One region of the Paenibacillus sp. J22R160 genome, then DNA from elsewhere that is predicted to be linked to it. Evidence: riboswitches for the same ligand, from Rfam matches in the RefSeq annotation. Region 1 holds a riboswitch; the other holds the start of a gene.
The links. A riboswitch is a leader RNA that binds a small molecule or an ion and turns the genes downstream of it on or off. The one in region 1 is predicted to bind cyclic di-AMP.
Positions count from the first base shown of each region.

Region 2: another riboswitch for cyclic di-AMP. It lies ahead of AC58UW_RS24230 (hypothetical protein); the one in region 1 lies ahead of AC58UW_RS30710 (resuscitation-promoting factor).

Region 1 covers NZ_JCAUAU010000028.1:48,294-63,396, forward strand. Annotated here, with positions in the region: gene ispE (4-(cytidine 5'-diphospho)-2-C-methyl-D-erythritol kinase) at 1-566, opposite strand, end outside; partial or broken gene AC58UW_RS30685 (small, acid-soluble spore protein, alpha/beta type) at 926-1,096, opposite strand; gene veg (biofilm formation stimulator Veg) at 1,251-1,526, opposite strand; gene yabG (sporulation peptidase YabG) at 1,791-2,663, opposite strand; gene rsmA (16S rRNA (adenine(1518)-N(6)/adenine(1519)-N(6))-dimethyltransferase RsmA) at 2,719-3,627, opposite strand; gene rnmV (ribonuclease M5) at 3,672-4,217, opposite strand; gene AC58UW_RS30710 (resuscitation-promoting factor) at 4,334-5,473, opposite strand; cyclic di-AMP (ydaO/yuaA leader) riboswitch at 5,763-5,955, opposite strand; gene AC58UW_RS30715 (ABC transporter ATP-binding protein) at 6,238-6,981, shown strand; gene AC58UW_RS30720 (ABC transporter permease) at 6,978-8,210, shown strand; gene AC58UW_RS30725 (TatD family hydrolase) at 8,196-8,963, opposite strand; gene AC58UW_RS30730 (HD domain-containing protein) at 8,991-10,268, opposite strand; gene AC58UW_RS30735 (AbrB/MazE/SpoVT family DNA-binding domain-containing protein) at 10,640-10,894, shown strand; gene rsmI (16S rRNA (cytidine(1402)-2'-O)-methyltransferase) at 11,049-11,936, opposite strand; gene AC58UW_RS30745 (tRNA1(Val) (adenine(37)-N6)-methyltransferase) at 11,991-12,746, opposite strand; gene yabA (DNA replication initiation control protein YabA) at 12,829-13,170, opposite strand; gene AC58UW_RS30755 (PSP1 domain-containing protein) at 13,230-14,033, opposite strand; gene holB (DNA polymerase III subunit delta') at 14,035-15,012, opposite strand; gene AC58UW_RS30765 (YaaR family protein) at 15,029-15,103, opposite strand, start outside.
Region 2 covers NZ_JCAUAU010000015.1:102,579-117,681, reverse strand. Annotated here, with positions in the region: gene AC58UW_RS24260 (carbohydrate ABC transporter permease) at 1-436, shown strand, start outside; gene AC58UW_RS24255 (cache domain-containing sensor histidine kinase) at 486-2,192, shown strand; gene AC58UW_RS24250 (response regulator transcription factor) at 2,189-3,691, shown strand; gene AC58UW_RS24245 (helix-turn-helix transcriptional regulator) at 3,692-4,582, opposite strand; gene AC58UW_RS24240 (APC family permease) at 4,746-6,572, shown strand; gene AC58UW_RS24235 (hypothetical protein) at 6,650-7,171, opposite strand; cyclic di-AMP (ydaO/yuaA leader) riboswitch at 7,456-7,626, shown strand; gene AC58UW_RS24230 (hypothetical protein) at 7,746-8,162, shown strand; gene AC58UW_RS24225 (hypothetical protein) at 8,238-8,696, shown strand; gene AC58UW_RS24220 (potassium-transporting ATPase subunit F) at 8,842-8,919, shown strand; gene kdpA (potassium-transporting ATPase subunit KdpA) at 8,967-10,637, shown strand; gene kdpB (potassium-transporting ATPase subunit KdpB) at 10,668-12,710, shown strand; gene kdpC (potassium-transporting ATPase subunit KdpC) at 12,739-13,302, shown strand; gene AC58UW_RS24200 (histidine kinase) at 13,376-15,103, shown strand, end outside.

The DNA.
Region 1 (15,103 bases):
ATCTCACGGGCGTTCAGCTTGCCGTAGATTTCCGATGTGGACACATTGATGGGAGGCTTGGCCAAAACAACCCAACATTGCGGCGGCGAGACGATCGGCTCCAGCTTTTCTCCGCGTCCTCTGGCGACAGCCGTTCCTCCCGTTACACAAAAAGGCACATCCGATCCAAGCTCAGCGCCAAGCACCTGCAGCTCCTCCATAGGGATGTTTAAATTCCAAAGTCGATTCAAACCCCTAAGCGTTGCTGCCGCGTCACTGCTGCCCCCTGCAAGTCCTGCAGCCACGGGGATCTTTTTATCCAAATGAATGTAGACGCCTTGTTTGACGTCATAGCGATCCTTGATAAGCCGCGCAGCCTGAAAGGCCAAGTTCTTCTCATCTAACGGAATATAGCCAGCTTGGCTGGAAATAATGATCGTATCCCGTGAAAGCTCCTGCATCTCAATCCGGTCGGCCAGGTCGACCATGGTCATGACCATCTCAACTTCATGATAACCATCTGATCTTTTATGTAAAACATCTAAGGATAAATTAATTTTAGCCGGTGCTTTTTCAAAAATCTTCATCAGGACTCACCTTCTTTTGCTCGTTTGCCATTCAAATATTATAACAAAAGCGCAAAAAAAAAGCTAAAGCATTCGCTTTAGCTGTAGTAGGGACGCCGTTCGCCTTGCGCCGCTTGAGGAGACGTTGATGATATGGGATTCCAGCCCGCTTGTGACTGCCCGCTTGGCGTAGACGAGGCATACATGTTTTGGGAATTAGAAGATGTATAGGAAGGTGTAAAGGTCGCCGTTTGCTGTCCGTAGTGCTGTGGCGTCTGTACAACCCGTTGGTTATACATTGGCGCTTGTGCGTAGCTAGGCTGTGTGAAGCTATTCTGACCGTATGATGCTTGCGTAACAGGCTGTGCAGAGGCTGTATACTGCTTCGCCAGCTGTTCCTCCGCAATCTGAATAGCTCGCTTCACCATATTCCCTGCATCTTTGGTGCGGATTCCTTCCCAACCCTCGCGCTGAACAACATCATAAAATCCAAGATCCTTCGCTAACTCATTTTTAAAGCTTTCCGACATAACACCTCTTCTGCGACTCATCAAAAAACCTCCTTTTCCTGAGCTTAGCACGAGCTTCTGTGAAACAAAGCTGGCAGCGTAAGCGTAAAGTAAAGTTAGTATGCCCAGTCGCAGCAGGTCCATTCAAATGCAAAAACAGACCCTAGGGTCTGTTCATTATAGAAACTTATTAAGCTTAATGTTGGATATAGGTGATACGAACCTGACCATCATCATTACATACCGTAACCTCAACAGATTCGGTAAGAATGTCGGCGTAGCTGTATGACACTCGTTTAAAGGCGTGTGATTCTTGGTCAAGCTTCACGATAAACACAGAAGGGTAGGTTTCTTCTAAAACACCGGAACGTTCGACAGTCTTTCGACGGCCACCATTCGCTCTCAACATGATCTTCTGCCCGACGTGGGGCTCCAAACTGCGTTTGATTTCCAACAGCGCATTTTTTGCCATTGTCAACTACCACCTCTTTCCTTGTTAATTATAACCCATTCTGACAAGCATGTCAAACAGGGTCAAATATTATATCAGCACCATAATCCAGTTGTCAACGGCATTTTCACCTATTTACCGAATTCCCCATTGTACAGGTTGTCTCCAAAGTTCGCAAATTATTCACACTTTTCCAAATAAAAAAGAACACTCCTCCACCGCCCTCTCTTAAGAGAGAAGCAGCAGGCAAGTGTCCATGAAAGAAAACCATGTATGATCAAGCAATTACGCATGCTCATCTGTATGTTGAATACCGGGAACGCCCATTCGGTAGCTCCCTCTTGTCTCCACACCACCCAAACCATCAAGCCCGGTCACCGTCAAATCCATAATATCCAACATGGATATCGTTTCCTTCACGGAGGTATAGGATAACTTTGCAGCGATGCACAGCGGGTCTAATGCGTGGATGAGTATGCGCGCAGGCGAACTCGCGAAATTCGCCCCAGCCCGAAGCAACGCCTCAAAATGAGACTGGCAAGCTCCAGCCACGACAATCATCGCATCACGATTGCGTTCATACTGCCGCGCTACTTGAACAGCGTTCACAAAGTTCTGTGAATTCTTATAGCTAGACAAACCGCCTGGTCCAGCGGCTTTACGATGCTTAAGTATTCCGTCATGACCCGTGATGACGACAATATCCGGCTTAATTTGTGGAAGCAGCCGGTGGAGAGCTTCGGCCATCTGGGCCTCAGGAATATAGAAACCCTCAGCGGGCACGCGAAGTTCTCCATAGAGCAGCATGCTCTTACGTAGATAGGTCGGATCCCCGTCCAAGTGCAGCACTTTACCCGGGACTTCGAAATATCCCGCGTTCACTTTCTGATTATGGGCAACCGAGAGTTGATTTTTCTCCTGGAGCTGCACTTGGGCAACCGCCAGCCTCCGCAGTGACTCGCGAAATTCCGGCGAACTCGACCTAGGGTGGTCCATCGTCTCTGTCGGGTTCGTCAGTGTTAAGTCTACTAAAGGCGCATCTGCAAGCAGCCGGTAATCGACGCCGCGCAGGACAGCCTTCAATTGATCGATACGTTCAATCTTAAACATGACGTCGCCGCCATAGGATTTACGGGTTACAAAATCACCTTGCCTCATCGCACAAATCCCCTCCATGGGTTATCCTATGGCAGGGCTGGGCATTTGGTGCGGGTTATTTGCATCCGTGCGCGCGAAGCGCAGTCGACAAGCGCGCGAATTCTTCCATGCTGAGCGTCTCGCCGCGGCGCGAAGGCTCGATGTTGATAGTCTGGAGCAGAGCTTCCAGCTCCGGTTTGTTTTCTTTGGTAAAGAACCGCGCAGCCAGGTTGTTGTATAAGGTTTTGCGACGTTGGACGAAAGAAGCCTGGACGACGGTGAAGAAGAAGTCCACGTCCGCCACTTCGACCGGCGGGGTTTTGCGCACACGCAGCCGGATGACGGCAGAGTCAACGTTCGGCTGCGGCACAAAGACGGTGCGCGGCACGATCGTGACAAGCTCCGGCTCGCAGTGGAACTGCACGGCAATGCTGAGGCTGCCGTAATCTTTGGTGCCCGGGCGGGCCGCCATGCGGTCGGCAACCTCTTTTTGAATCATCACGACGATGTTCTCCAGGGGAAGCTTCTCTTCGAGAAGCTTCATAATAATCGGCGTCGTGATGTAGTACGGCAGATTGGCGACGACACTGACGCCATCAAGCCCGTCAAAATGCTGCCGGAACAATGCCGGCAGGTCGGTCTTCAAAATATCGCCATGCACGACACTCGCATGGGGATAAGGCTCTAGCGTCTCTTCTAGGATAGGCAGGAGACGCTGATCGATCTCCACGGCCAAGACGCGCCCTGCGAGCTTGGCCAGCTGCTGGGTGAGCGCCCCGATGCCAGGGCCGACTTCCAGCGCGCCTTTGTTAGGCCCAAGCTCAGCAGCCGAAACGATCTTGCTCAGGATGTTCTGGTCAATCAAGAAGTTCTGACCCAAACTCTTTTTGAGCACAAGATTGTGCTTTTTAATCATTTGTTTCGTCTTACTAGGTGTTGCGACATCTTCTGCTGTTACAATCACTTCGTTGCCGGGTATAGTCATTTTGTAGCCCTCTTTTATCTATAGGTTCTGAATTCCACTATATTTCACGATAACTGCGGTTCCAGCTGCTCCAAGGCAGCTTCAAATTCCTCACGCGAGATCTGGAACATCGCACATCGCTTATAAAATTGTTTGCCATTGCAGTAACCGATGCCAAGCGCGTTGCCAACGACAAGTCGGCGGGAGGCTGCCTCCGGATGAACGATCAGACCGGCGGCTATGAGATCCTCCATGGTAAGCTGTGACACAGCCCCGTCGTACTCTGTCCGCAGGTTCTGGAGCGCTTCCCGGACAATCTCCGGCGCTGCGTTCTCCACGCCAATGTCGCCTTTATACTCAGCCTGCTGCTGCGTGATAAAAGCATGCTTGCAGCCTGGCACCTTGGCCGCCACAATCTTCCGAATCCGTTCACCTGCGTGATCCGGATCCGTAAAAATAATGACGCCTCTGCGCTGCTGCGCGAGGGCTATTCGCTTCAATACGGCTTGCCCGATGGCGGAGCCGCCTGTCTCTATCGTATCCGCCTCGACAGCTCGGCGAATAGCTGCCGTGTCGTCCTTGCCTTCGACGACAATGACTTCTTTAATCATAATCGGTTCCCTTCCCAGTACGCAGAAAAAGAAGAGGGGTTCCCTCTTCTTTCGCCCAGGCTGCTTGCCTGGCAACGTATATTGACATTGTTCCCGCTGAAATAGACGTTTACACGTTAATTTTCAGACGGCTTTTTCGGTCCTACAACATAGACCGTGTACCCTTGCTTCGTTCCGAATTTATTGGCGTAACCATGATCTTCAAAGTAGACATCGATCATTTGGCCTTTCACACCGCTACCGATATCTTCAGCACGACGGAAGCCAACACCCTCAATGTAAACCCACCATCCCAGTGGGATAACTTTCGGATCGACCGCAATCGTTCTGCCCTCAGTAACCGTAGTTCCTGTATACGTCTTACCGTACCCAGGAGAACCTTCGGATTTCCCTGTTGAATCGGCTCCCGCTGAATAAGCCGTGAGCTTCACATTCTTCAAGATTTGTTTATACCCGAATGTTACACCATTCTTAGAAACCTCATCCACACTAGGGGATGATGCCGATAGAACAACAACGGGATTCTTCGTGCCAACCGACACGACTTTCTTAATGCTTTGTTCCTGTACTTCTTGACCTACAACAGCTTCAGCAATTAACATGCCATCTTCGTAAGTCTTTTCTTTCTTTTTCAGAAGTACGCCCTCTTTACCTTCTTGAACGACCTGCTCTTTACCCTTAAGCAGCGATGCATCACTTTTCTTCTCCGTGTCGAATGCGATCGGCTCTGTTACTTCTTCCGTCTCTTTTTTCACACGGACGATTTTGATCTCATCGCCTGTGCTTAAAGAGGATGTCGGTTCGGGAGTCAGCTTATCGTGCTCCCCAAGTGCAATATGTAAACGTTGCAATGCACTTTCAACCGTTCTTGCAGTTGTGTAAACAGTGGTGGTCTTTCCATCAGCAGTCAATTGAATTGGAGAAGCGTGCTCGATGACGAATTTGTCCCCACCCTTGATTGTAGCTGTAGGGTCTGCAGATATTTCATCGTGTTCACCAATCGTTATGGCTTGTTCATCCAGTAGGCGTTGCAGGACCCATTGCTTCGTATGCACAACGGTTTCTTGTCCATTCACAACCACGGATACGCTCTTGGTAGCCGTACCGTACAACAACACCAAAAACATGAAAGTCATTGCGATTGAGATTATAGCCAGGCTTAAAATCAAACGCAAGTTTTCATGCTTCCATCGCAATGCGAAGGACATGCTGGATGATCGTTTTACATGGGTCTCGCTAAAAGAGATACTGCCCACTTCTTCGGTCCTCCTTCAAAGCCTCGCCGCCAGGTTACAGCATGATTAAATTTGACGCGACTAAGGTTTTTAATTTAACTTAACGTGTCGTCCATCGGCAGCTGCTTAGAAACGGCTGCATTCTGGTCGTCCCGCCCCGCTTTGCTATTCATCATCCTTTGAGTTCCGGGCTACGATTAGTCGTCCGAAGTAGTTATAAGTCCTTATGGGGACAAAAAGCCAGCAAGAAGAGGACTCTTCTCGCTGGCTTAGTTTGCATAGTAAAATACACAAATAGCACGCACGACAATCGTTACCTCTCTTACGCTTACGAGGTTAGCTGACGGATTCGGACGTGAGAGTCGCCCTACTCAGACGTAAACTTCCGTTAACGTCCAAGATTCACCCCTGTTACTCACTCTGTTCACTTCGTCAGCGATACCGCTTTATAAGCTTACAGTGGTTCCCCCGTTCCCATAATTGGAACTCAGCGAATGGAAAAATGGCAAATTGGTTATTAAGTTATTATGAAAAGTATATTACGCTGTTAATCTCTGCCTGTAAAGGGATTAACACCTACTAAAAAGGGCTAAATCAATTAAAAATAGCTTATTTTCGAAATAAAAGCACTTTTTATCTACATTTATCTCACTATAACGTACGATTACTAAGTTTCTTCGCGTTTTCACTCTTAAACTAGGCTTCCAAACTAAATTTGTTTATAATTATCAGGTATGAAACCTATGTTTAAATTCCAATAATTAGATATTTAGGGAGGCACTGAGATGGGGCCCATATTACAAGTCGACTCTTTATTCGGGGGATATTTACCAAATAAACCTGTTCTTCATGACCTCACATTTTCGATCCGTCAGGGTGAAATGATGGGGTTGATCGGACTGAATGGCGCAGGAAAAAGTACAACCATCAAGAACATTCTTGGTCTGCTTCAACCGCAAAGGGGTTCAATCCGAATTAACGGCTTGACGCTAGCCGAAGATCCGCTGCCTTACCGTGCCACTTATGCTTATGTACCCGAAAGTCCAGAGCTATATGAAGAGCTTACAATTCGGGAACACCTGGAGTTAACCGCCATGGCATACGGCTTATCGAGAGAAGACTATCTCTCCCGTTCACAAGCGCTTCTGGAGCAGTTTCACATGCAGGACAAGCTCAACTCCTTCGCAAGCCATCTATCCAAAGGAATGAAGCAAAAGGTCATGATCATGAATGCGTTCTTGATCGAACCTTCTCTCTACATCATTGATGAACCTTTTCTCGGGCTCGATCCGTTAGCAATCCGTTCATTACTGGAGTTAATGGTCAAAATGAAGCGACATGGCGCGTCATTCCTCATATCCTCGCATATTTTGTCTACGATTGAAAAATATTGCGATAACTATGTCGTCCTTCACAAAGGACATATGGTCGCTCAAGGTGATTTAGTCGAATTACGTCAGCAAACTGGGCTCCAGCAAGCGTCACTGGACGACATCTTTTATAAGCTTGTAAAAGGAGAACTGGTATGAAGGCGATGGACATGGACACCCGTGCCCTATGGCAGAAGAGATTTGAACATTATATGAAGGAATCCATGGGCTACCTGCAGTATGCAGCGCGCAGCAACTTTTTTGGCTTCCTGTTATTTCTTGTCATCCTTTCTTCCTATTATTATGCAAAAATACTACAGCGCCTTCCGACAGATTATCCTTATCTGTGGATCGTCCTATTACTGCTTGTACCTTTGTTATCCTCAAGCCCGATTCGCACACTAGTAAGAAGTGCAGACCGTATGTTCCTAATGAGGATTGAACACCAGATGGGTCCTTACTTCCGTGGCGGATTCATGTACAGCTTAGTGCTGCAAGCATTTTGGACATTTCTGGCGTTGGTTGTACTATGGCCCTTGTATCATCACTGCCTCGGTCATGCCGAACAGCATTTCTTATGGATGCTTGCTTCGCTTCTATTAATGAAGGTAGCCAACTTATTGGCTAGTTGGCAAGAAAGCCGATTCACCCATGAGCGTGCGAGAAGGGCTTCCATCACCTTCCGCTGGATAGCAACAGCCGCTCTGATTTCTCTGCAATTTCTTACAAGCGTTCTCTGGGCCAGCGGTGCTGCTCTTGTACTTACATTGGCTTGGTTAACAGCTGCGCATTACATATCCAAATACTATATCGGGTGGGACTATCTCATAGCGAAGGAAAGGCAGCAGCAGGCACGGCTTTATGCCTTTTTCAACTGGTTCGTGGATGTACCGCAGTTGGGAACGCGAATAGCCCGCCGAAGCTGGATCAGCGGGGTCACAAGATTTATTCCTTTTAAACAGGATGCAGCTTATCTGTACCTATATATGAAAACATTTCTACGAACGGAGCTATTCGCGATGGTATTACGTATATCCTTACTGGGCACATTAGCCATCGCCGTTTCAAGCAGCAGCACAGCTCGACTTCTCATCTTCTTTATCGCTTTAGTCATTTCCATGGTTCAACTGACGCCACTTGAGCGTTCACACCGCTATACCTTTTGGCTTGACATGTACCCGCTCAACCGTCAGCTGAAAGCCGGCTCCTTGGCCTTCATCATCTGGTCAGCCTTACTGCTAGAATTATGTATGCTCTCGGTTCCGTTATTAATTCGATCTTCACCTATCTACATTGTCGTACCGCTCATCGGTTTCCTCTTTATCTCGCTCAGCTGCGGAGTCTTGCTTCGACGGAAATTTGCAAAGAACGCTTTACTTGAGACCTAATAAGGCGATAGCGTTGTTTGTCGTTATTTCTGCAAGCTCTTCCAGACTCAAGCCTTTAATTTCCGCGGCCGTTTCGGCTACCAACCGAACATAAGCCGATTCATTGCGTTTGCCGCGGAAAGGATGCGGGGTCAAGTAAGGAGCGTCCGTCTCAATTAGCAAGCGGTCCAAAGGAACCTGCGCCAGCACTTCCTTGGGCTGCCTTGCATTCTTGAAGGTAACAGGTCCCCCGAAGGAAATATGAAAATTCATATCCAAACATTGCTTTGCGGTCTCCCAGCTCCCCGAGAAACAATGCATAATCCCCCCGACATCTGCCGCTTTCTCTTCTTTTAGAATGGTCAAAATATCCTGATGCGCATCGCGATTATGAATCACTATCGGCATTTGAAGCTTTCTTGCTAATCTGATTTGCTCCCGAAACACCCGCTGCTGTACATCCTTAGGAGACTTATCCCAATAGTAATCCAGTCCGATTTCCCCGATTGCCACCACTTTCTCATGCTGACACAGCGATTCAATCCATTCCAAATCTCCTGGCATCATGTCAATTGCGTCTACAGGATGCCAACCTACTGTTGAGTAGATGAAATCGTATTTTTCGGCAAGTGCTATTGAACTAGGAATCGTCTCTCGATTAAAACCAACATTCACCATTCTTGTAACTCCTGCATCGTGAGCACGTTGTATGACCTCGTCTTGATCTTCCTTGAACTGTTCCGCATTTAAATGTGTGTGTGAGTCTGTTAGCATGTTCTTCTCCTTGCTTCCTCTTATGTATTATTCCTGCTCGCCTAGCATCTCCCATAATTCCGGATACGCCGAAGCATTCAACCGCTCCAACAGCTCCTCGGGGTAATAGACATGATGCTTACCCATTTGAAAACCGCTAATAGACTGAACAATCTCCGATCGATGGGTGATTTCGGTTAACGTTTCCTTATGATCCAAAAGCAGGATCGGCAAATTATCCTCCGTCTCCCCCGGTCTGTACACATCATAGGATTGATTCGACGGGAAATCAATTTCCATGTAGTAGATTGGATCGAAGCCAACCTCCGTCATTACTTTCTCCATAAGCTGAATGATACGCTGATTCGATTGATCAAAGGTACTGTATTTATACAGTTTGCGGTCCAAGAATCGCTTGCACATATCAGCAAGAATAGGATCCTTCTCGCTCATCCAAAACGTTAACATCGCCTGCATCACAGACTCGTCCAGAAGCAAATAATCTTCGAGTGAAATCTTATTCTGAATCAGGTGCAGGATGGGATCCGTCATAAAACCAAACGTATAGTTATCTTCATATAAATGTTTGGCGCGCGCAAAGATTTTGTGCAGCAGAATTTCCGCACTCCGCGTCACCGGATGGAAATAGACCTGCCAGTACATCTGATAGCGTGACATTAAATAATCTTCAACAGCATGCATACCGCTTTCTTTAACCACAATATGCCCACGATAAGGCCGAATAACACGGAGTATTCGCTCCAGATCGAACGTCCCGTAATTAACCCCAGTGAAATACGCATCTCTTAACAGATAATCCATCCGATCGGCGTCCAATTGAGACGACACTAGGCTTACTACAATTTCTTCATTGTAAGATTTGCAAATGACACCCGCCACTTTTTTTGGAAAATCAGGTGAAACCCGGCGCAATACTTGATTGACCTCCGTATCCCCAAGCACGATTTTACAAGACCAATCCTCATGCCGTGTTCCGAAAGCCTTCTCAATCGAATGGGAGAAAGGTCCATGCCCCAAATCGTGCAACAGCGCCGCACAAAGACAAATCAATCGCTCTTCTTTTGGCCAATCTTCATACTGATGGCGTTCGAATTGGGAAATAATTTTGCGTGTGATCTCATACACACCTAGCGAATGCGAGAATCTGCTGTGCTCGGCACCATGAAAAGTCAAATAAGAGGTGCCTAATTGCCGGATGCGGCGCAGCCTCTGGAACTCTCTCGTATTGATCAAATCCCAGATCGTGTTATCCTGCACGTAAATATATTTATGGACGGGATCTTTAAAAACCTTCTCTTCCTTCATTCAATCACAACCTCTCTTTATTAAAATTCTACATCCTTTCGACATTTCGCACCATCATATCGACATCGTTGTCGTAATTTGTCGAATTTACTAATACCAATTTTTCATTGTTTAAATCCTCATAATTGAATTGGTTAAATTCACCTTTTCTCGCATGTAATAGTAATATATTATTTACAAATCCTTATACCACTTGGTTTTTTCCATCTTTTTAGATGTGATCAGTTTTCAAAAAATTATTGCTTTCCAGTCCAAACTAGCGAAAATATGGTTGACTATTTTGGGAATGGTTGGTATCATTAGTTCAAGAGAGATGTCGAAACATGACGATATTGATAAAATTTTTATAAAATCGAAAGGGGTTTATATATATGATGAAATCTACGGGCATTGTAAGAAAAGTTGACGAATTGGGGCGTGTCGTTATTCCAATTGAACTTCGTCGTACACTGGGAATTGGCGAGAAAGACGCTCTGGAAATTTATGTAGATGGCGAGCGTATCATGCTTAAGAAATATGAGCCTGCTTGTATCTTCTGTGGCAACGCTGAAGGCGTCTCTTACTTTAAGGGAAAAATTGTTTGTCATATTTGTTTAGCAGAAATGCCAACACCTGTGACAAAATAAGAAAAATAGTATATAATAAGAAGTAGCACTTATCCTATTGGTAATTCTAACCTTTTTCATATCTCCTTTAATCTCTAACTTGTTGGCTTCGGTCACGGGTTAGAGATCTTTTTTTGTCCAGACTTCTCCCGGGGGGGCTACACCGCTCGCGCGCTTAGCGCTCGAGCAATGCATTGTAAACGTCCCGCTTGGAAATTCCGCGATCGCTCGCAACCTGCTTCATCGCTTCCTTCCGATCGCTGCCCTGCCCCTCATAGTGCTCGACATGCTCACCGAGCGACATCGCCTCCCACCAACTGTCGGCGGCTTCCTTCGCGGCCTCGGCCGACGCGCCTTCGGCGATCACGCAGTACTCCCCCTGCGGCGGGTGCTGCGTGAGATGCTCGAGGCACTCTGCAATCGTGCCCCGCAGAAACTCCTCGTACCGCTTCGTCAGCTCGCGGGCGAGACAAACCCGGCGCTCCGGCCCCCACACTTCCGCCATGCGGGTAAGTGTTTTCTCGACGCGGTGCGGCGATTCATAGAACAGCAACGTGTCCTGCACGTGCTGCAGCCCTTCCAGCACCTTCGTCTGATCCTTTTTCTCCCGGGGGAGAAATCCGACGAAGGCAAACCGCTCTGTCGGCAGGCCTGATGCAATCAGCGCCGACAGGGCCGCATTCGCGCCGGGAACAGGCACCACCGGCGCGCCCTGCTCTACGGCCATCCTCACCAGGTCATAACCTGGATCGGAGATGGCCGGCAGTCCCGCATCGCTGACAAGCGCGATGCTCTGCCCTTCAAGCAGCAAGCGGACGAGTTCGGGGCCGCTTGCCTGCTTGTTGTGTTCGTGATAGCTGACGAGTCGCGTAGCGATCTCGAAGTGCGTCAGCAGTTTGCGGGTTTGCCGCGTATCTTCCGCGGCAATCAGGTTCACTTCCTTTAGGATGCGAATCGCCCGAAAGGTCATGTCTTCAAGGTTGCCGATCGGTGTGGCAACCAGGTAGAGCGTACCCGAGGCGTTTCCGTCCTCGCGATAACTTTTTTGCACATTTAAGCCCACTGTTTGTCCCTCTTCACTTTAGTCATATGCTTCCATATACGCTAATATTTATTTTTACGAAAACTCTAAGGAAGCTCTGCCCCCGTAATAAATCTCCTTCAATTCTTTGCAGTACTCCTGATTCTCGTCATAAACGATTAGCGGAGGCAGCGTGCGAATTTCTGGTTTGCCATCCTTCATACCCTCTATCAGCACCATCATTGCCTCTTCCCCAGCGCGCGCATGCACATAGCGAATTCTTTTGGGCTCCAAGCGGTATTTCCTCATTAAAGTGACGATATCAACCAAGCGCGTTGCTCGGTGCACCATCGCCACTTTACCGCCTGCTTTAACAAGCTTCGCACACGCAGCAATCACATCTTCCAAATTACAGTGGATTTCATGACGCGCTGCGGCAAAATGCTCATTCACGTTCTGCTCGCCATTTGGAACAGGGAGATAGGGTGGATTGACTGTTACAGCATCGAATTGACCGTGGCCTAATGTTTCATGAATGGTCTTTAGATCACCTTGTATCATATGCAGCCTTTCGCCCAAATCATTCAGCAAAGCGTTGCGAACCGCCATATCCGCAAGACGCTCCTGAATTTCGACACCCCAGATGTCAGCCTTGGTTCGAGTAGAAAGGAGCAGAGGCACGACCCCGTTGCCTGTGCATAAATCGATAACTCGCCCCTTCGGCGGCAAACTGCAAAATCGGCCAAGCAGGACAGCATCCATCGAAAAGCTGAACACTTCCTCGCTTTGAATAATTTTTAAATCATACGTTAATAAATCATCAATTCTCTCAGTCGGTCGTAAAGGCACCATACGCAGTTCTTCATTTCCTTTCTAGTTCTCGCTCATCTATGGAAAAAAACCGTAAGGCATAAACCCCTACGGTCAAACACACTTATTTATTTAAAAAGGATAAGCAAAACAAACAATCTCCCTCGGTCCGAAGGTGTCCATAATACACATTGCATATGTGAAATCCTTCATTGTACAAGCGGGTCAAATTATCATATCCGGCTCCTGGTAACGAAACCGTTTCCTCTGCCTCTCCGACAGGCTGTTCAACAGTCGTCTCCTCTTGTCGAATAAGCTTGCGCAGCTGCTGATTTTCTATGCTTAGTCTCTTATTTTCTTCGATGAGTATAATGATTTGTTTCTTCAAGGCACCCAACTCGGCATAAGTGGCACCCATTCGTTCTTCGATCCCATCTATTTGTCCAAAAATATCCTGTTTATCCACGCTTTCACCTCTAGTGCCATGTATGCTTACTGGCCAGCGCCTCCTTGGATCCTTTGCCGCTACTCTTGTTCAACTACATCATCGAAAGGTAAATCAAGTGCTTTACCAAGGTCGAATAATTGAACCTTTGCGGTACGCTCACTGATATTTAACCCTAGTACCTTACCATTACCAAAAGAAGTGATCACATGCCTACCAACAGTTGGCAGAGAGTCCTTCGCACTTTCATAATTATCATGTTCGTACTTCAAGCAGCACATTAACCGGCCGCATAAACCCGAAATCTTCGTCGGATTAAGCGATAAGTTCTGATCTTTGGCCATCTTGATGGATACCGGCTCAAAATCACCCAAAAACGATGAACAGCATAAAATCCGCCCACACGGACCAATACCGCCTAACATCTTCGCTTCGTCCCGCACACCAATTTGACGCAGTTCGATTCTTGTCCGGAAAATACTCGCCAAATCTTTCACGAGTTCACGGAAATCAACGCGCCCCTCAGCTGTAAAATAAAAAATAATTTTATTGCGGTCAAAGGTATACTCTACGTCCACAAGTTTCATCTTAAGACTATGATCTCTAATTTTGTCGTGGCACGTTTGGAATGCATCCTTGGCTGCTTTTTTGTTCTCTTCAACCAAATCAGCATCCGAATCATCCGCGATGCGAATGACCTTTTTAAGCGGAAGAACGACATCATTTTCTTTGACGATCTTCTTGCCTACTACTACCTTGCCGTATTCCACACCGCGAGCGGTTTCAACAATAACAGCACTTTCTTGCTCAATCGGTAAATCGATTGGATCAAAATAATATATTTTACCCGCTTTTTTGAAGCGGACGCCTACAACAGAATACATCTTACACCCCCTGCATCTCCACGAGCATTTTCTCTATAACCAGCTGAGAGTTGGCGTTGAAGCGCAGTCGCTTTTGTAAATCTACGGCTTGCTCCATCATACGCACCCAGACTGAGACATCCCGACTGAACGCTAGGGAGCTCATCCAGTCTAGCTGGTCATTATATACAAGCCTGTCCCTGCGCTCAAGGCGCAGTTGCACCATATCTTTAAACCAGAGAATCAACAAGTCGAAAAGACTCGACATGTGTTCCGCAAGTTCTGTTTTCACAATTCGTTGCTGAACCGTAATCATAGAAGTAGGAAAACGTGTGAGCGTCTCCTTCGCTAATTGTAACATTACGGTTCTCATTTCTGCAAACCAATTCGCTCCGATTAGCTCCCTGGCTGCTTGTAATCCTGCTGTTAAATGGGCTGCAGGCTGTACAAGAGCAGCTGGAAAACCCTCTTCCAGCAGCGCCAGCACCATTTGCTCACGCGCCATCGGAGTGAATTGAATCCACTGTGCCCGCGATTGAATCGTCGGCAATAAGGCGTTTCCATTCTCCGTGATGAGAATAGCAACGACCCGAGAAGTCGGTTCTTCTAGGAATTTCAAAAGACTATTTGCTGCCTGTACGGTCATTTTCTCTGCATGATGCAGAATATATATTTTCGTTCCGGAAGCTGTAGCGCGATAAGCAAACTCCTTCTGAAGCTCCCGAATTTGCTCAATCTTAATCGAGGCCCCTTCAGGTGCAACGATATGCAGATCGGGATGATTGCTGTGCTCCACCTTGCGGCATTCCAAACACTCACCACAGGCATCATCCGTTCCGTGCTGACAATAAATCGCTTTCGCCAAGGCTATCGCCATTTCGGAACGCCCTGTCCCAACAGGCCCGCTAAATATATAGGCGTGAGACAGCTTGTCTTGTCGCAGCCCGTTCTGCAGTAGTTGCTTTGCCGCTGCTTGCCCCGGTATGGTTTGGAAGGACATTCGTTATGGCACCATCCTAAAATAACAAGTTGATCAACATGCCTCGGATCTCTCCGATTTTTTGCAAAATCTCAATGCGACCCTGCTCGCT
Region 2 (15,103 bases), on a different contig from region 1:
TGGCGGGATGAATCAGTACTGGGGCATTATTCTATTATTCATTACCTTTAATCTGCCTATGACGATTTTCTTGTACACTGGTTTCATCTCCACGATTCCGCGGGATTTGGATGAAGCGGCGATGATTGATGGAGCAGGTAGGTTCCAGTTGTTCTTCACGGTGATATTACCGCTGCTGAAGCCTGTGACTGCGACAGTTATTATTTTGTCTGGTGTTGCTGTGTGGAACGACTACCAATTCTCGATCTTTTTCTTGCAAAAACCAGAGATGCGGACCATAACGGTAGCGCTTTCATCGTTCTTTGGCCAGTATACGAGCAATGTAGGCTGGGTGGCTGCCGGGTCCTTCATGGGCGCGATTCCGATGACGATTGTGTATTTATTTTTGCAGCGCTACTTTGTCTCGGGACTTGCTTCCGGCGCGATCAAAGGATAATCGCTAGGAGGTTGATACAATCAGACAATCGATTCGGTTTCGGCTATCTTTGCTATTTTTCATTACTATTGTCATTCCGATTGTCGGTATTGTTGTTAAATTGCCCTCCTATTATCTCGATTTAATTAAAGAACAAGAGTCCTCTCTGCTGGAGGGGACTTTAACTGCGCTTACTTTCGATATTCAAACGTATTTGGACGATTTGGAGCGCATGACTGTTACGCCTTATCTGAACAATGAAGTGATGCTTGCATTGAAATTAAAATCTACCTCTCAGTGGAAGCTTCTTACCCCTTATGAGCAATATGAGGCGGAAGAAGTACTGAATAAAACCCTCCCTAGCTATTTGAAAAATATGCGAAAGGACATACTCGGAACCATTCTTCTGCCAATGGATGGTTCTGTTTACATTACGCCGCCTCTCAGTTTCTCTGATCAAGCGGTGAAAGGTTTTCCTTTTAAAGAGCAAGATTGGTATATCAAGGCGGTGAAGGCAGACGGGAACGTAGCGTTCACCGGTGTACATAAGCAGGATTATCTGAACAACGCAGATAGTGAGGTTTTCTCAGTTACGCGTCTGATCAAGGACCCGGATTCCAGTCGGCCGCTGGGCATTATTATGGCGGATGCTGACACTGTCCTCTTGGATCAGATGATGAAAGGCATTCGGCTGAGCAAGGGGGCGAAGGTGGTCATCCTTGATGATAATCAGCAATTGATTTATGCGAATCAACCCATTACGGGCGATATGCAGCGCCAAGTTGCTTCGGGAAGCCGGACGGTCATGGACGTGAAAGACTCCTACTCGGTCGTTCGAGAAACGATTTCCCGCTCGAATTGGGTGATCGCGATCCTGTCGCCGGAGGCTTTTATCCAAGGACATTTGAAGCGTGTCTATTGGATGGGTTCGGCTTTTGCGGCCAGCGGCCTGCTGATTGCGTTGATTCTGTATTTCACAGTATCCCACTGGATTGTTACGCCTTTCAAGCAAATGATTCAAGTGATGAAGCGCGTCCAACGCGGGGATATGAATACCTTGTATCGTGTAAAAGGAAACGATGAAATCTCCCAGCTGGGCAGCAATTTGAATACGATGATCTACAAACTTGGTGAGCTGATTGATCGGGAATATAAGGCCGTGCTCGGGAAGCGGAACGCGGAGTACCGGGCTTTGCAATCGCAAATCCAGCCGCATTTTCTATACAACACGTTAAATGGCTTCATTGGCCTTAATCGAACGGGACAAAGCATGCAGCTGGAGCGGGCTATTCTATCGTTAAGCGGCATGCTGCGCTACACCCTAGAGCATAACGATTGGGCGCAGTTGCAGGAGGAAATCGATTTTATCAACAAGTACTGCGGACTTCAATTGGTTCGTTTCGCTGAGAAAATTCAGGTGCACATCAGCTGCGATCCGGATGCTCTGTCACTCTTAATTCCGAAGCTGCTGCTGCAGCCGATGATTGAGAATGCGATCATTCATGGCATAGAGCCGTGTGATCATAGTTGCGAGCTTAGGATGGACATCCACATTCAGTCTATTCCTGGTCAGCAGGAAGAAGCATTAGCCATTCAGATTAGCGATAACGGGGTGGGATTTGAATCCAGCAAAGTGCAGGAGGGCCTAGGCATTCGGAATGTTAGGGAGCGGTTGCAACTGTCTTTCGAGGGAGCATCGATGAGTATTCATAGTGCTAAGGATGAAGGAACTAGTGTTCAAATCCTAATACCTTTAAAGGATGTGATGCGAGGATGAAATTGATCATTGCTGATGATGAGAAGCTGATTCGGGCGAGCATTCGCAGTATGGTTCAGGATGTAGAATCCTCCTGGCACATTGTTGGCGAGGGAGCGAATGGGGAGGAACTCCTGGAGCTAGTCAGCGAACATAAGCCGAATGTCGCCATCATTGATATCCGGATGCCCCGAATGAATGGGCTGGAGGCGATGCGCTTGGGCAAAGCGATCTCGCCTTGCACCAAGTGGATCATCTTAAGCGGATTTTCAGACTTTGCTTATGTGCAGGAGGCTTTACAGCTTGGGGCGTCCGATTATTTACTTAAGCCCGTTAATCCTCTCGATCTGGAGAGGGCGCTAACGAATACGGCCAAGCACAATAAAGAATTCATCCAAATGCATAACCAACAATTTGAAAATAATTTGTTTGCCCTTTGCAACGGGCTCACGACCTTGAAATTTGAGGAGCTGGACAGCGTCTATGTGCAAGGCTGGTTTATCGGAGCCGTTTGTATATGTGACACGACCAAAACCGGGAAATCCTTATCGGACATGACCTGCGCTTTTTATGATGACTTGCGTGAGCGTATGGCAAGTTTGCTTGTTTATGGCATGAATTTCGCCATGGTGTCGCTGCCTGACGGTGAGTGTGCGGCGATCGGTTCCTGGGATCCGGCGAAGGGCTTTGATTGCAGGGAGCAGGTGCAGCATTTTTTTGACGGGTTGGCAGATATCGCCGAGCCGTATCGTCATAATGGCTTGGCGATAACGATTCTGCAAACTGGCGAGTGCCGCGGCTTCGATCAACTGAATGCCCAGCTTGCGCAGCTTGGGGAATGGAGCCATCTGCGGGTGGTTCACGGCATCGGCCAGCGCATTAGATACATGGAGTTGGAAGCGGAGGCCCAGGTTCCTGAAAGCTCCAAAATCAGTCAACTTTTCTGCGCGATTAAGCAGCATATGTATTTCAGGGCCTATTTGAATTATCAAACAGCGGTTGGAGAGCTGGAGGGCTTGCTGCTAGCGGGCAAACGAAGCTCAAATGCGCAAACGCAGCGAGCCATTCACCTGTATATGGTGCAAGCGTTGGGCGTTGGAGGTGCTTATGATGCTGCGCGGTCAGAGTCTGAAGTGATCAGGGAGCTTCGGGAGATGGGGGAGAGCAAGCTGCGGGAGATCAAACCCAGGGAGCCGGTTACGGCTGATCTTATCGAGCAGGTCGTTCATTATCTCGAGCAGCATTATATGGACGATATCGGGATAGGTTCAATTGCCCAGCAGCTCAATGTGACTGCCAATTATTTAAGCATGCTGTTCAGTAAAAAAACAGGAACGCCATTCGTTAAATATTTAACGAATCTTCGCATGCTGAAGGCCAAGGAGCTGCTGCTCAATACGAATTTGCAAGTGAAGCAAATCGCGGAGAAGGTCGGCTACTACAGCACGAGGCATTTTACCAAATTATTTGTGGAGAACTGTTCCAGCTATCCGTCGGATTATCGGAAGAGTCATGCCTAATCAAATGAATTGCGAGAACTTGCGATACTGCTGAGCGGACATCCCTTCCCATTTTTTAAATATACGACTGAAATAGTGAAAATCATCATAGCCGACTTCGAGCGAGATTCGCTCGATTTTATTATCGGTTTCGCGTAATAGCCGTTTAGCCTGCTGATGCCGGACGGATTGCAAATATTTATTAGGGCTCATCCCCAGCATATCTTTAAAAAGCTTACTCATATAGTCTTCATGAACGTTGATGAAAGCGGCCATATCGCCATTGGTCCACTTTTTTCGGTAACTCGTTTTGAGTTCATGAGCTAAATGCTGTAAGCTTTCTTGATATTTCGGGTGAAGGGTACGATTGGTCTCGGCTTGGTGCCGGATTAGCAGTGTGAGCATTTGGAGCATCAGCCCCTTGGAGACCATCTCGAAGCCTTGTTTCTGCTCGGTCATTTCATGGATGGTCGCCTCCATCAACGAAACGACAGCGGGAGGAAGCGAGAGGGAGTATGTGTATGGAAACAGAGGTGTCCCGTCAATATAAGGCATCGCGCAAAAACAATCCACGAGAGGATTGCTTTCATCCACGACAATATCCCCTTGCTTCACACGCAGGTCGCTAAAGAAATCGAAATGAATCCCAAGTAGATGAACATGCGGCGCTGTCAATACTTCGATGGTGTGATACACATTGGCTGGTAAAAGCAGCATACTCCCCGCAGGAATCAGCATCGACTTGCCCAGTAAAGTGGCCTGCAGCTCGCCTTGAATGACATAGAGAAACTGAAAATCGTAAATACGCCGCGCCCATTTGAATTGAGGCGTTCTTTGGTGCAGTTGAGCCCAATGTACACTAGGCGCCAGCTCGCGATAGGTGGTATGCCGAATCGGGGATATGTCTGTCAATGTCATCACCATCCAACGGATAGACTGAGTAGACGTTCGGTTCCATTTTATCACAAGGCTCGTTCAACTTTTGTAGAAACTTGGCATTAGGTTTTGTGGTTCTTATCTTAGCATAGAGGGTAATTTAAGGGAGGATGAACTCAAAAAATTTGGCGGTGGTATGATGTTGTCTGCATTGAAAAGGTTACTCATCGGTCAGCCTTTGAAATCAGCCGAATTAGGGGAGCAAAAGCTGAATAAAACAAAGGCATTAGCGATCCTGTCTTCTGACGCTCTATCATCGGTCGCTTACGGGCCTGAACAAATTCTCATTGTGCTTATCACGATAAGCGCCGCGGCACTTTGGTACTCGATACCGATCGGCGTAGGCGTGCTCATACTTTTATTGGCTCTTATTCTGTCATATCGGCAAATTATCTTCGCCTATCCCCATGGGGGTGGGGCGTACGTCGTATCGAAAGAAAATTTGGGTGTAAACGCAGGCTTGCTAGCCGGGGGCTCCTTGCTGGTGGATTACATCCTAACTGTGGCGGTCAGCATCTCGGCGGGGACAGACGCTATTACTTCGGCCTTCCCGCAGCTCCATCCTTACAACGTGAATATTGCTACTCTGCTCGTTGTCGCCATAACGATACTGAATCTTAGAGGAATCACCGAGTCAGCCTCCATCTTGGCATATCCCGTCTATTTATTCATTTTGGCGTTGTTTATATTAATCTGCGTAGGCTTATATAAGGGGCTGACCGGAACAGTCACACCTGAGATGCATGCGACTATGGGGACGCCGGTTGCTGGAATTACACTGTTCTTGTTATTAAAAGCTTTCGCATCCGGCAGCTCGGCCTTAACGGGTGTTGAAGCGATCTCGAATGCGATTCCAAACTTTAAAGCGCCAGGACCGAATAATGCCTCCAAAACCCTAGCGGCTATGGGCTTGCTGCTTGCCATATTGTTCTCGGGCATTGTGTATTTGGCTTTTGCCTACGGCATCGTACCCAAAGCTGAGGAAACCGTAGTCTCACAAATTGCCTCCCAAACATTTGGGAGGAATTATATGTACTACTTCATCCAAGGCACCACCGCGATGATCCTTGTGCTTGCCGCCAATACGGGGTATTCGGCATTTCCGTTACTCGCTGTTAATTTGGCCAGGGACAAATATATCGCTAGAATGTTTACGATCAGAGGAGATCGACTGGGGTATTCGAACGGGATTATTTTCCTGGCGATTATGTCGATCATTCTGATTATCGTGTTTAAAGGCAGGACAGAACATCTTATTCCGCTGTATGCCGTTGGCGTGTTTATTCCCTTTACGCTGGCACAAACAGGGATGCTGGTGAAGTGGGTACGCAAGAAGCCCAAAGGCTGGATCGTCAAGCTAACGATCAATTTGATTGGCGCTTTGATTAGCTTTACCGTGATGCTGATCTTTTTTATCACAAAGCTGGAGCAGGTATGGCCTGTGTTTATATTCCTCCCCTTGATTGTTTATACGTTCCATAAAATCAAAAAGCATTACGAGGCCGTGGGTGAGCAGCTCCGAATCACGACGTGTGAGCCTTCTATTCCGATCAAAGGCAATGTGATGATCGTGCCTGTCGCGGGCATTACACATGTCGTGGAAAATTCCATGAATTACGCCAAATCGCTGGCGCCGGACCAGATTATCGCTGTGTATGTGGCCTTTGATCGAGAGGCCGAGAAGCAGTTTCAAGAGAAATGGGCGTGTTGGCAGCCGGATGTACGATTAGTCACGCTGCATTCTCACTACCGAAGCATCATTCAACCGTTGACGAAGTTCATCGATACCGTGGAACATAAGGCGAATGAGTCGAATTTCCGGGTAACCGTCTTAATTCCACAGTTTATTCCCAAACGAAACTGGCAGCACATTCTCCATAATCAGTCCAGCTTGCTGATCCGCGCGTTTCTGCTGTACAGACGGGATCTCATCGTGACGACGGTACCGTATCATTTGAAAAAGTAGATAGGATAAATCAATAAAAAGTACAGGATTCGGCGATAATTCGCCGTTTCTGTACTTTTTTTACGTGTTAGGCTTCCCTACATCGTAGGGCTCCCTGTTTTTATTGTTTTCTCCATGTGGTGCTCTCTTTGCACCCGTCGGATGAAGGCTTGAAGTTCTTGCTCGGTTTCACATACAGCGGCATGTTCCAACCAAAGGAAAAACCTCTTTTTACAGATGGCAGAAGCATGCAGCGGAAAGGTTTCTCTTGATTTGATGACATACAATCCGGCTGGAACGTTCTTCCACGGCGATGTGAAATTCATACGGATCGATAGCCTTGATCGCTTCTCCCAGTCCTGCTCTTTTTGTTTATTTCGTATGGACCTGTACATGTTCATGATTACGTAGTGCTCGGAGATCTCGGCCCATTTGTAGTATCCAGCTTGCTGCGCTTTTTGAACAATCTCAGGCTTCTCCTTACAAAACCAGTAACCGACAATGACAGGGAAACGGTTATCTTCTTCTAGCCATAAGACGCCGAACCACTCGTAAGTTAATGAAACCGGATTTAACGCTTGTGGGACTATCCCTAAATAATAACGGGGAGTGGAAGCCATCGTAATTTCTCCTTTACACGTAAGACCTGACAGAAATAATGTGTGTGTTCTGCTCCTCAATTGTAAGGCTGAGAGTAGTAAAAATGGGGTAAAGAAAAGGGGGGAAACACATAAAAAAAAGATAAAAATGCCGAAAACGGAAGAAAATCGAAGCATGAATATCGAAAATGAATGCTTTCTTTAATTGCAAGCGCATCCATAAGTCATTATGGCAAATAAGAGATCGCGGTTCGTTTTACAAGACGGAGGTCAAGGCGTAAGATTCAGAGCATCAACTTCACATCAAGTTGAAAACGCTGAGTCCCCGCAAGGGGAACGGGGGAACCAATAGAGGACGATTGTAGCATCAACGTCTTCGCGGGGTGAATCCAAAAGCAAGCTCCAGCTTGCCAAGGTAGGGCGCTTCCAAGCCCGAATCCGACAGCTAACCTCGTAAGCGTATTGGGAGAGAGCCAACGTTCTATTGTGCTAATTACAGCTTGTGTATACAAGCTGCCAAGAAGCCCGAGAGCAGAGATTCTCTGCTCGCAGGCTTCTTTTTGTTGTTCAAAAATTGAGGAGAGTGAATCTACGAATGGTTCCCGAATGCAAAATTACCCGAATTGAATGCTATCGCTTTGATGATGAGTTATCTGACAAACTGCTGCCTGGGCATGGCCGCGACTGCCATTGCGGAATGCTTTCAATCTCAACAAGTCTGGGAACGAGCGGTTTAGGTGATTATGAAATTCCTTGCGGTAACCTGAAGGGGGATTTCGTTCAATGGGCTGTGGTCTTTCAGAAGCTCAAAGGGCTTTCACTTGAGGATGGTTTGCAGTATGTCCATCAGAAAAAAGAGGCATGGGGAGAAGTAAGGACGCATGTTATGGAATCGGCATTAACGGATTTAGCTGACAAGCTTCAACATAGATCTATAGGTAAAAAAGAGCTGGATGTATTATCAGATCGCACTTATATTTTTGACCATTCAGAGGCTTATGTCTCTTTCTAAGCATCGCATTTTTATGCTTTTTTTATATGCGAGCTATAGATTCTTTACCTCATTTTTATACCGTTCAGCGTTACAATGAGTCAGGTAAGAAAGGAAGCGATGAAAGTCATGCAAAGCGATTTGCTGCTCATAGCTGCGCCTACTAAGGCAGGCGAAGACTTCATGAAACAAATAAAATTGAGTGGTTTTCCTTTTGTTGCATTAACAAACAATAAGTTGGAAAAACTCAAGTTAGAAGGGCAGGGAGTAAAAAAAATCATGCAGGTGGATACGTCGATAAAGGCTGAATCCATCATTCCCGATTATCCGATCGGAAGCATCATTTTGTTCGAGGAGAGTTTGACGTTATGCTGCCGCTACATTCAAATATGCCGCAGTTGGACTTCAGGGCCAATGTATGTGGTTACCCAAAGTATAAATCCCAGATTAATTTACAAAGGGTTAGGCGCTGACTACGTTATTTATTCGAAAAACGGTGATGTGAAGTTCCTTCTATCCTCTTTATTACAAACAAATAAATTAGGTACTGTCTGATTGGAGGAGGTGCGTTATGTACAACGATGTAACAATGATTATATTAATGGCATTAACCTTTCTTGGATTCTGGGGATTTATGAAATTTTGTGAAAAAGCGTAAGCTTATGCTTTCGATGCAAGCTTTTGAATAGGAGGCAACCAAATGATTGTGATTGGAATAATTGCGCTAGCTATGATGGTGTATCTTGGCTTTGTACTAGTGAAGCCGGAGAAATTTTAATGGATAAATTAGAGCTTAAGTAAGCAGGGGGAGAACCTACTATGGGTATGGGATTGTTACAAGTAATTGTCACACTGGTGATTATCATGCTTCTGGTGAAGCCGGTGGGCATTTACTTGGTGAAAGTATTTGGTTATGAAAAGAGTGGCCTGGATCGCGTGTTCGGTCCCTTTGAGCGTATGTCCTATCGCCTGATGGGTGTTAAAGAAGAAGAAGCGATGGGATGGAAAAAGTACTTAGGAGCCGTATTAATCGTCAATTTCGTCATGATGATCCTGATGTACGCCATATTCCGGCTTCAGAGTTATCTACCGCTGAATCCCGATGGGATCGGTAATGTATCGCCAACGATTGCTTTCAATACAGCGATTTCCTTTATTACAAATACGAACTGGCAAGCGTACAGTGGTGAAAATACACTGTCCTATTTCTCTCAAATGGTAGCCATTACCTTCCCGATGTTTACATCGGCGGCAACTGGATTCGCAGTAGCTGTAGCTTTTATCCGTGGATTAGTTGGCCGTCAAGATAATCTCGGTAACTTTTACGTAGATATGACGAGATCGATTACTCGTATCTTTTTGCCGCTTAGCTTCATTGTCGCTTTAATCTTAGTTTTTCAAGGCGTGCCGCAAACCTTGCTGGGTGCTGCGCAAGCGACAACGGTTGAAGGGGCTGAACAAACGATTACTCGTGGTCTAGTTGCTTCTTTGGAATCAATTAAGCATCTTGGCACCAACGGTGGCGGATGGTTCGGGACGAATGCTGCGCATCCGTTTGAGAATCCAACACCTTTCACCAACTTCATCCATATCATTTGTATGATGCTGTTACCTACAGCACTCGTGTATGCATTCGGATTAATGATTAAGAACAAGAAGCAAGGTTGGACCGTCTTTGCTGCCATGGGAATTATCTTCCTGGTTATGCTTGCGACGATATTCTATGCGGAGTATAAAGGCATAACTGCTGTAGATGCGCTGGGCGTCCATGGCAATATGGAAGGTAAGGAAGTTCGATTCGGATTATCCGAAACGGCCCTGTTCACAACCGTTACGACAGCAGCTACAACAGGTAGTGTGAATACGATGCATGAATCGCTTACACCTCTAGGAAGCATTGTTCCATTTGCGGAAATGATGTTAAATAACGTTTTCGGAGGTAAAGGGGTCGGCTTATTAAACGGATTGCTTTATCTCATCTTGTCCGTGTTCATTTGTGGACTGATGGTTGGACGTACGCCTGAATTTATGGGCAAAAAAATTGAAGGTAAAGAAGTGAAGCTGGCTGCGATCGCGATTCTGACGCACCCGCTCATTATTTTGGCACCAACAGCTTGGGCGCTTATTCGCCCTGAATCGGTCACTTCCATAGCGAATCAAGGCATGCACGGCCTTTCGGAAGTCCTGTACGCTTTCACCTCAGGTGCAGCCAATAACGGATCTGCCTTTGGTGGTTTGAGCGCGGGTACGAACTTCTATGCGATGAGCATTGGTCTTGTCATGTTGGTTGGACGATATATTTCCATTATCGCCATGCTCGCGATAGCAGGCTCGCTTGCTACTAAACGTGTAGTGCCGGTTACAACAGGTACACTTCGGACGAACACACCTTTATTTATGGGGATTTTGATCATGATCATTTTAGTTATCGGTGCTCTAACGTTCTTCCCGGCGCTGGCATTGGGGCCGATTGCTGAACACTTGGCAGCGCGTTAAGGATAGACGTAATAGAGAGGGAGGATTTACATGGCTGTGGAACGTAAAAAAACATTATCAAAAGAAATTGTCAATCAAGCTATCGTGGATTCATTTAAGAAACTGAATCCCGCGGTAATGATTAAAAATCCGGTTATGTTCGTGGTTGAAGTAGGAACCGTCATTACCTTGCTGCTATCCTTTGCACCTGATCTATTTGGCTCAACAGAAGTAGGCAGGGGTTATAATATTGCGGTCTTTCTGATTCTGCTCTTTACGCTGCTTTTCGCTAACTTTGCGGAAGCACTGGCGGAAGGGAGAGGTAAGGCGCAGGCCGATTCTCTGCGGAAAACGAAGTCCGATACGAAGGCTCGTCTGGTTCAAAAGGACGGCTCTTATAAGGAAGTGTCTTCTACGACACTCCGTAAGGGCGATATTGTTCGTATTGAGATGGGTGAAATCATCCCTTCCGATGGGGAAATCATTGAAGGCTTAGCCTCCATTGATGAATCAGCCATTACAGGTGAATCCGCTCCTGTTATTAAGGAAGCGGGAGGCGACTTCTCCTCTGTAACTGGCGGTACACGGGTAGCGTCTGACTATATCGTTGTCAAAGTCTTGACCGATCCAGGCGAATCTTTCTTAGACCGTATGATTGCACTCGTTGAAGGCGCGAAACGTCAAAAAACGCCGAATGAAATTGCTTTAACGACACTGCTTGCTGTATTGACGCTGATCTTCTTGATCGTCATTATGACGATGGTGCCAATGGCGCAGTATTTGAGTGTTAAATTGGAAATCTCCACGTTGATCGCTTTGCTAGTCTGTCTTATTCCGACAACAATCGGGGGTCTTTTATCCGCAATCGGTATTGCCGGTATGGACCGTGTAACACAGTTTAACGTTCTGGCTATGTCCGGTAAAGCGGTCGAAGCCGCAGGCGACATCGATACGATGATATTGGATAAAACAGGAACCATTACATTCGGGAATCGGATGGCGTCCGAGTTCGTTCCTGTAAATGGCCTGACGGCTAAAGACATTACGTTTGCTTCCCTGCAAGCTTCTGTCAAAGATGAAACACCAGAAGGACGCTCCATTGTTGAGCTTGCTAATAAACTTGGTGAGTCATGGCAAACAGGTGCGTATGAAGGTGCGGAAGTTGTAGAGTTCACGGCTGAGACGCGTATGTCAGGGCTTAATCTCGCAGGAGGCTCCAAGGTTCGTAAAGGTGCAGTTGACGCGATTAAAAAATATGTAACGGCTTTAGGCGGTATAGTTCCTAATGATTTAGAGGCGATAACGAACCGAATCGCTAAGGCCGGAGGCACTCCGCTTGCTGTAGCGATTAATGAGCGAATTTACGGTGTTATTTACCTCAAAGATACCGTAAAACCTGGCTTGAAAGAGCGTTTTGCCGAGCTGCGCGCAATGGGTATCAAAACCGTAATGTGTACGGGGGATAATCCGCTGACAGCTGCAACAATTGCCCTTGAAGCAGGTGTAGATGAGTTTATTGCCGAGGCGAAACCGGAAGATAAAATTGCTGCGATTAAAAAGGAACAGCAAGAAGGCAAGCTTGTTGCGATGACAGGCGACGGAACGAATGATGCTCCTGCACTGGCGCAAGCGGATGTAGGTTTAGCGATGAACTCAGGTACAATGGCTGCGAAGGAAGCTGCCAACATGATCGATTTGGACTCGGATCCAACGAAACTGCTTTCCGTTATTTCCATTGGGAAACAGCTGTTGATCACACGTGGAGCTTTAACGACCTTCTCCATCGCTAACGATATCGCTAAGTACTTCGCGATCATTCCTGCGATGTTTATCTTAGCTATGCCGCAGCTGCAGGCCTTGAATATTATGAATCTGGCATCGCCGGAATCGGCTATTCTGTCCGCATTAATCTTCAATGCCATTATCATCCCGCTGCTGATTCCAATTGCGATGAAGGGCGTTAAGTATCGCGCGATGTCAGCTGATCGTTTATTGTCCCGAAATGTGCTGCTGTATGGTATTGGCGGTGTAATCGTACCTTTCATTGGGATCAAAATCATTGATATGATACTTCACGGACTGAATATCGTTTAAAGAGAAAGAGAAGCGAGGAGATAGCGTCATGAAATCGGTTTTTATAGCAATTCGTGTATCTATATTGTTCATGATCGTTTGCGGGCTCATTTATCCGCTTGTTACGACAGGTGTGGCTCAAGTTTTATTTCCCAAACAAGCAGATGGAAGTCTGATTGAATCCGGCGGAGCGGTAGTCGGCTCAGAATTGCTGGCTCAAAGCTTTGAGTCCCCTAAGCTGTTTCATCCAAGAGAATCTACAGCCAAGTATGATCCTAAAGCTTCTGTCGGCTCCAATACGGCGGTAGCCTCAAGCGACTATGCAGCGGCATTGGCAGAAAAGATTGACGCCTTGAAGAAGGAAAATCCTAGCCTAACCGATATTCCTGCTGATTTGGTCACCTTGTCTGGCTCCGGCTTCGATCCGGATTTGTCACCAGAAGGGGCAAAAGCCCAGGTTCCTAGAATTAGCAAAGAAACAGGAGTTGCGGAGAACGTGCTTAACGATCTCGTTGATAAGTTTACAAAAACCAGACAGCTCGGTATTTTCGGTGAGCCAAGGGTGAATGTAACAGAACTGAATATAGAACTGTTAAAACAAGTGAAATTGTAAGTAGCAGGCAACCACTCTCGATCGTCGAGAGTGGTTTCTGCGTCATTATGAGGAGAAAGGAGAGGATGCTGGATTGGAAGGTTTCAAAAGGAAAACGCCGGAAGAGATCCTATTATCCATCTCTAAGTTGCATCGCGGGAACCTGAAAATATATATCGGTGCGGTCAGCGGCTCAGGGAAGACGTACCATATGCTGCGGGAAGGGCATAATCTTAAACAGCAGGGAATCGACGTGGTCATCTGTGCGGTATCTACCCTCCAAAGGCCGGAAACCGTGGAACAATTAGGTGATTTGGAAAGAGTGCCGAGCATTCATTGGATGAAAGATGGCGTTGAGCAGAAAGATTTGAATCTGGATGCTTTAATTAAGAGAAATCCGGAGGTTGTTCTTGTAGACGGGCTAGCCCATCTTAATCGATCAGATGCCCGGTTCCCCAAGCGTTTGGATGATATTAAGTTTCTGCTTGCAAACAATATTAGTGTAATTACAACTGTGAATGTGTATGAGCTGGCTGCGACTATGGAGGTCGCACATAAGCTGACAGGTATTGAAGTGGGGCATTGTGTGCCCTCAGATACGCTGGAGCTGGCTGATGAGGTTCGATTAATTGATGCCACGCCCGAAATGATTCTAAGTCGACTGGAAGAGGGTCATCTCAAGGGAAATAAAGATTCTGCCCTTTTCAAGCGCGGCAACTTAGGCGTATTAAGAGAACTGGCCCTGCGTCTTGTTGCCGAGGACGTGAATGACTCGTTGGAAGCCCATCGTGAGCAGATGGGCATTCTAGGGCCCTCTGGAGCAACGGAGAGCATTCTGGTAACCGCCCAATATCATTGGAACGGTTCCATTTATGTGCGGAGAGGACAACAGATTGCGAAGCGCTTGAACGGTGATCTTCATGTTGTGACGCTGCGTAAATTCAATAAAACCCTCTCGAAGGAAGCGGCTGCTTTTCGAAGATCTATCATGAAGCTTGTCGAAAAAGTCGGCGGCAAATTTGAGGAGCTGCCGCTGCGTATGCGCCGTTGTATTCCAAAAGCCTTAGTCAATTATGCGATTACTCATAAAATAACTCGTATTGTCTTGGGGCATTCCAAACAAACCAAGTGGCAAACCTTTTGGCAAGGATCTGTCATCAATGGCATTTTAAAAAGAGTCAAGAATATCGATGTGTTCCTGGTTGCTGATCGTGCCTCACGAGAAGGGGAGCGCATTCTTCCTACTCACATACAGGGAACGAAGGAGCCGTACAAATATAAACGTCTCAGCAATCAAGAGGTACAAGCGAAAATCGAAAAAATCAAACGAGGGAAGTTCAAGGTCTATATTGGAGCCGCCCCAGGCGTAGGCAAGACTTACACGATGCTGCGGGAAGGCAATGATTTGCTCAAAAAAGGCATCGATGTGAAGATTGGCTTGCTCGAAACGCATGGAAGAAAAGGAACGATCGAGCAGATTTGCGAGCTTGACATTATACCGCGGGCAGAGATTGCCTATCAAGGTGTGAAGCTTGAGGAGATGGACACGGAAGCGATCATTACAGCGCGGCCCGAAGTCATTTTAGTTGATGAGTTAGCCCATTCGAATGTCCCCGGAAGTAAAAATAAAAAAAGGTACGAAGATGTGTTGGAAATCTTAGAAGCTGGCATATCCGTCATTGCAACGGTCAATGTTCAGCACTTAGAGAGCTTAAATGACGCCGTTGAGCAAATTACCGGAATTCGGGTTCGTGAAACAGTCCCTGACAGTATTCTTCGGGCCGCCGATGAAGTGCAGTTAATTGATGTGGCTCCTGAAGCC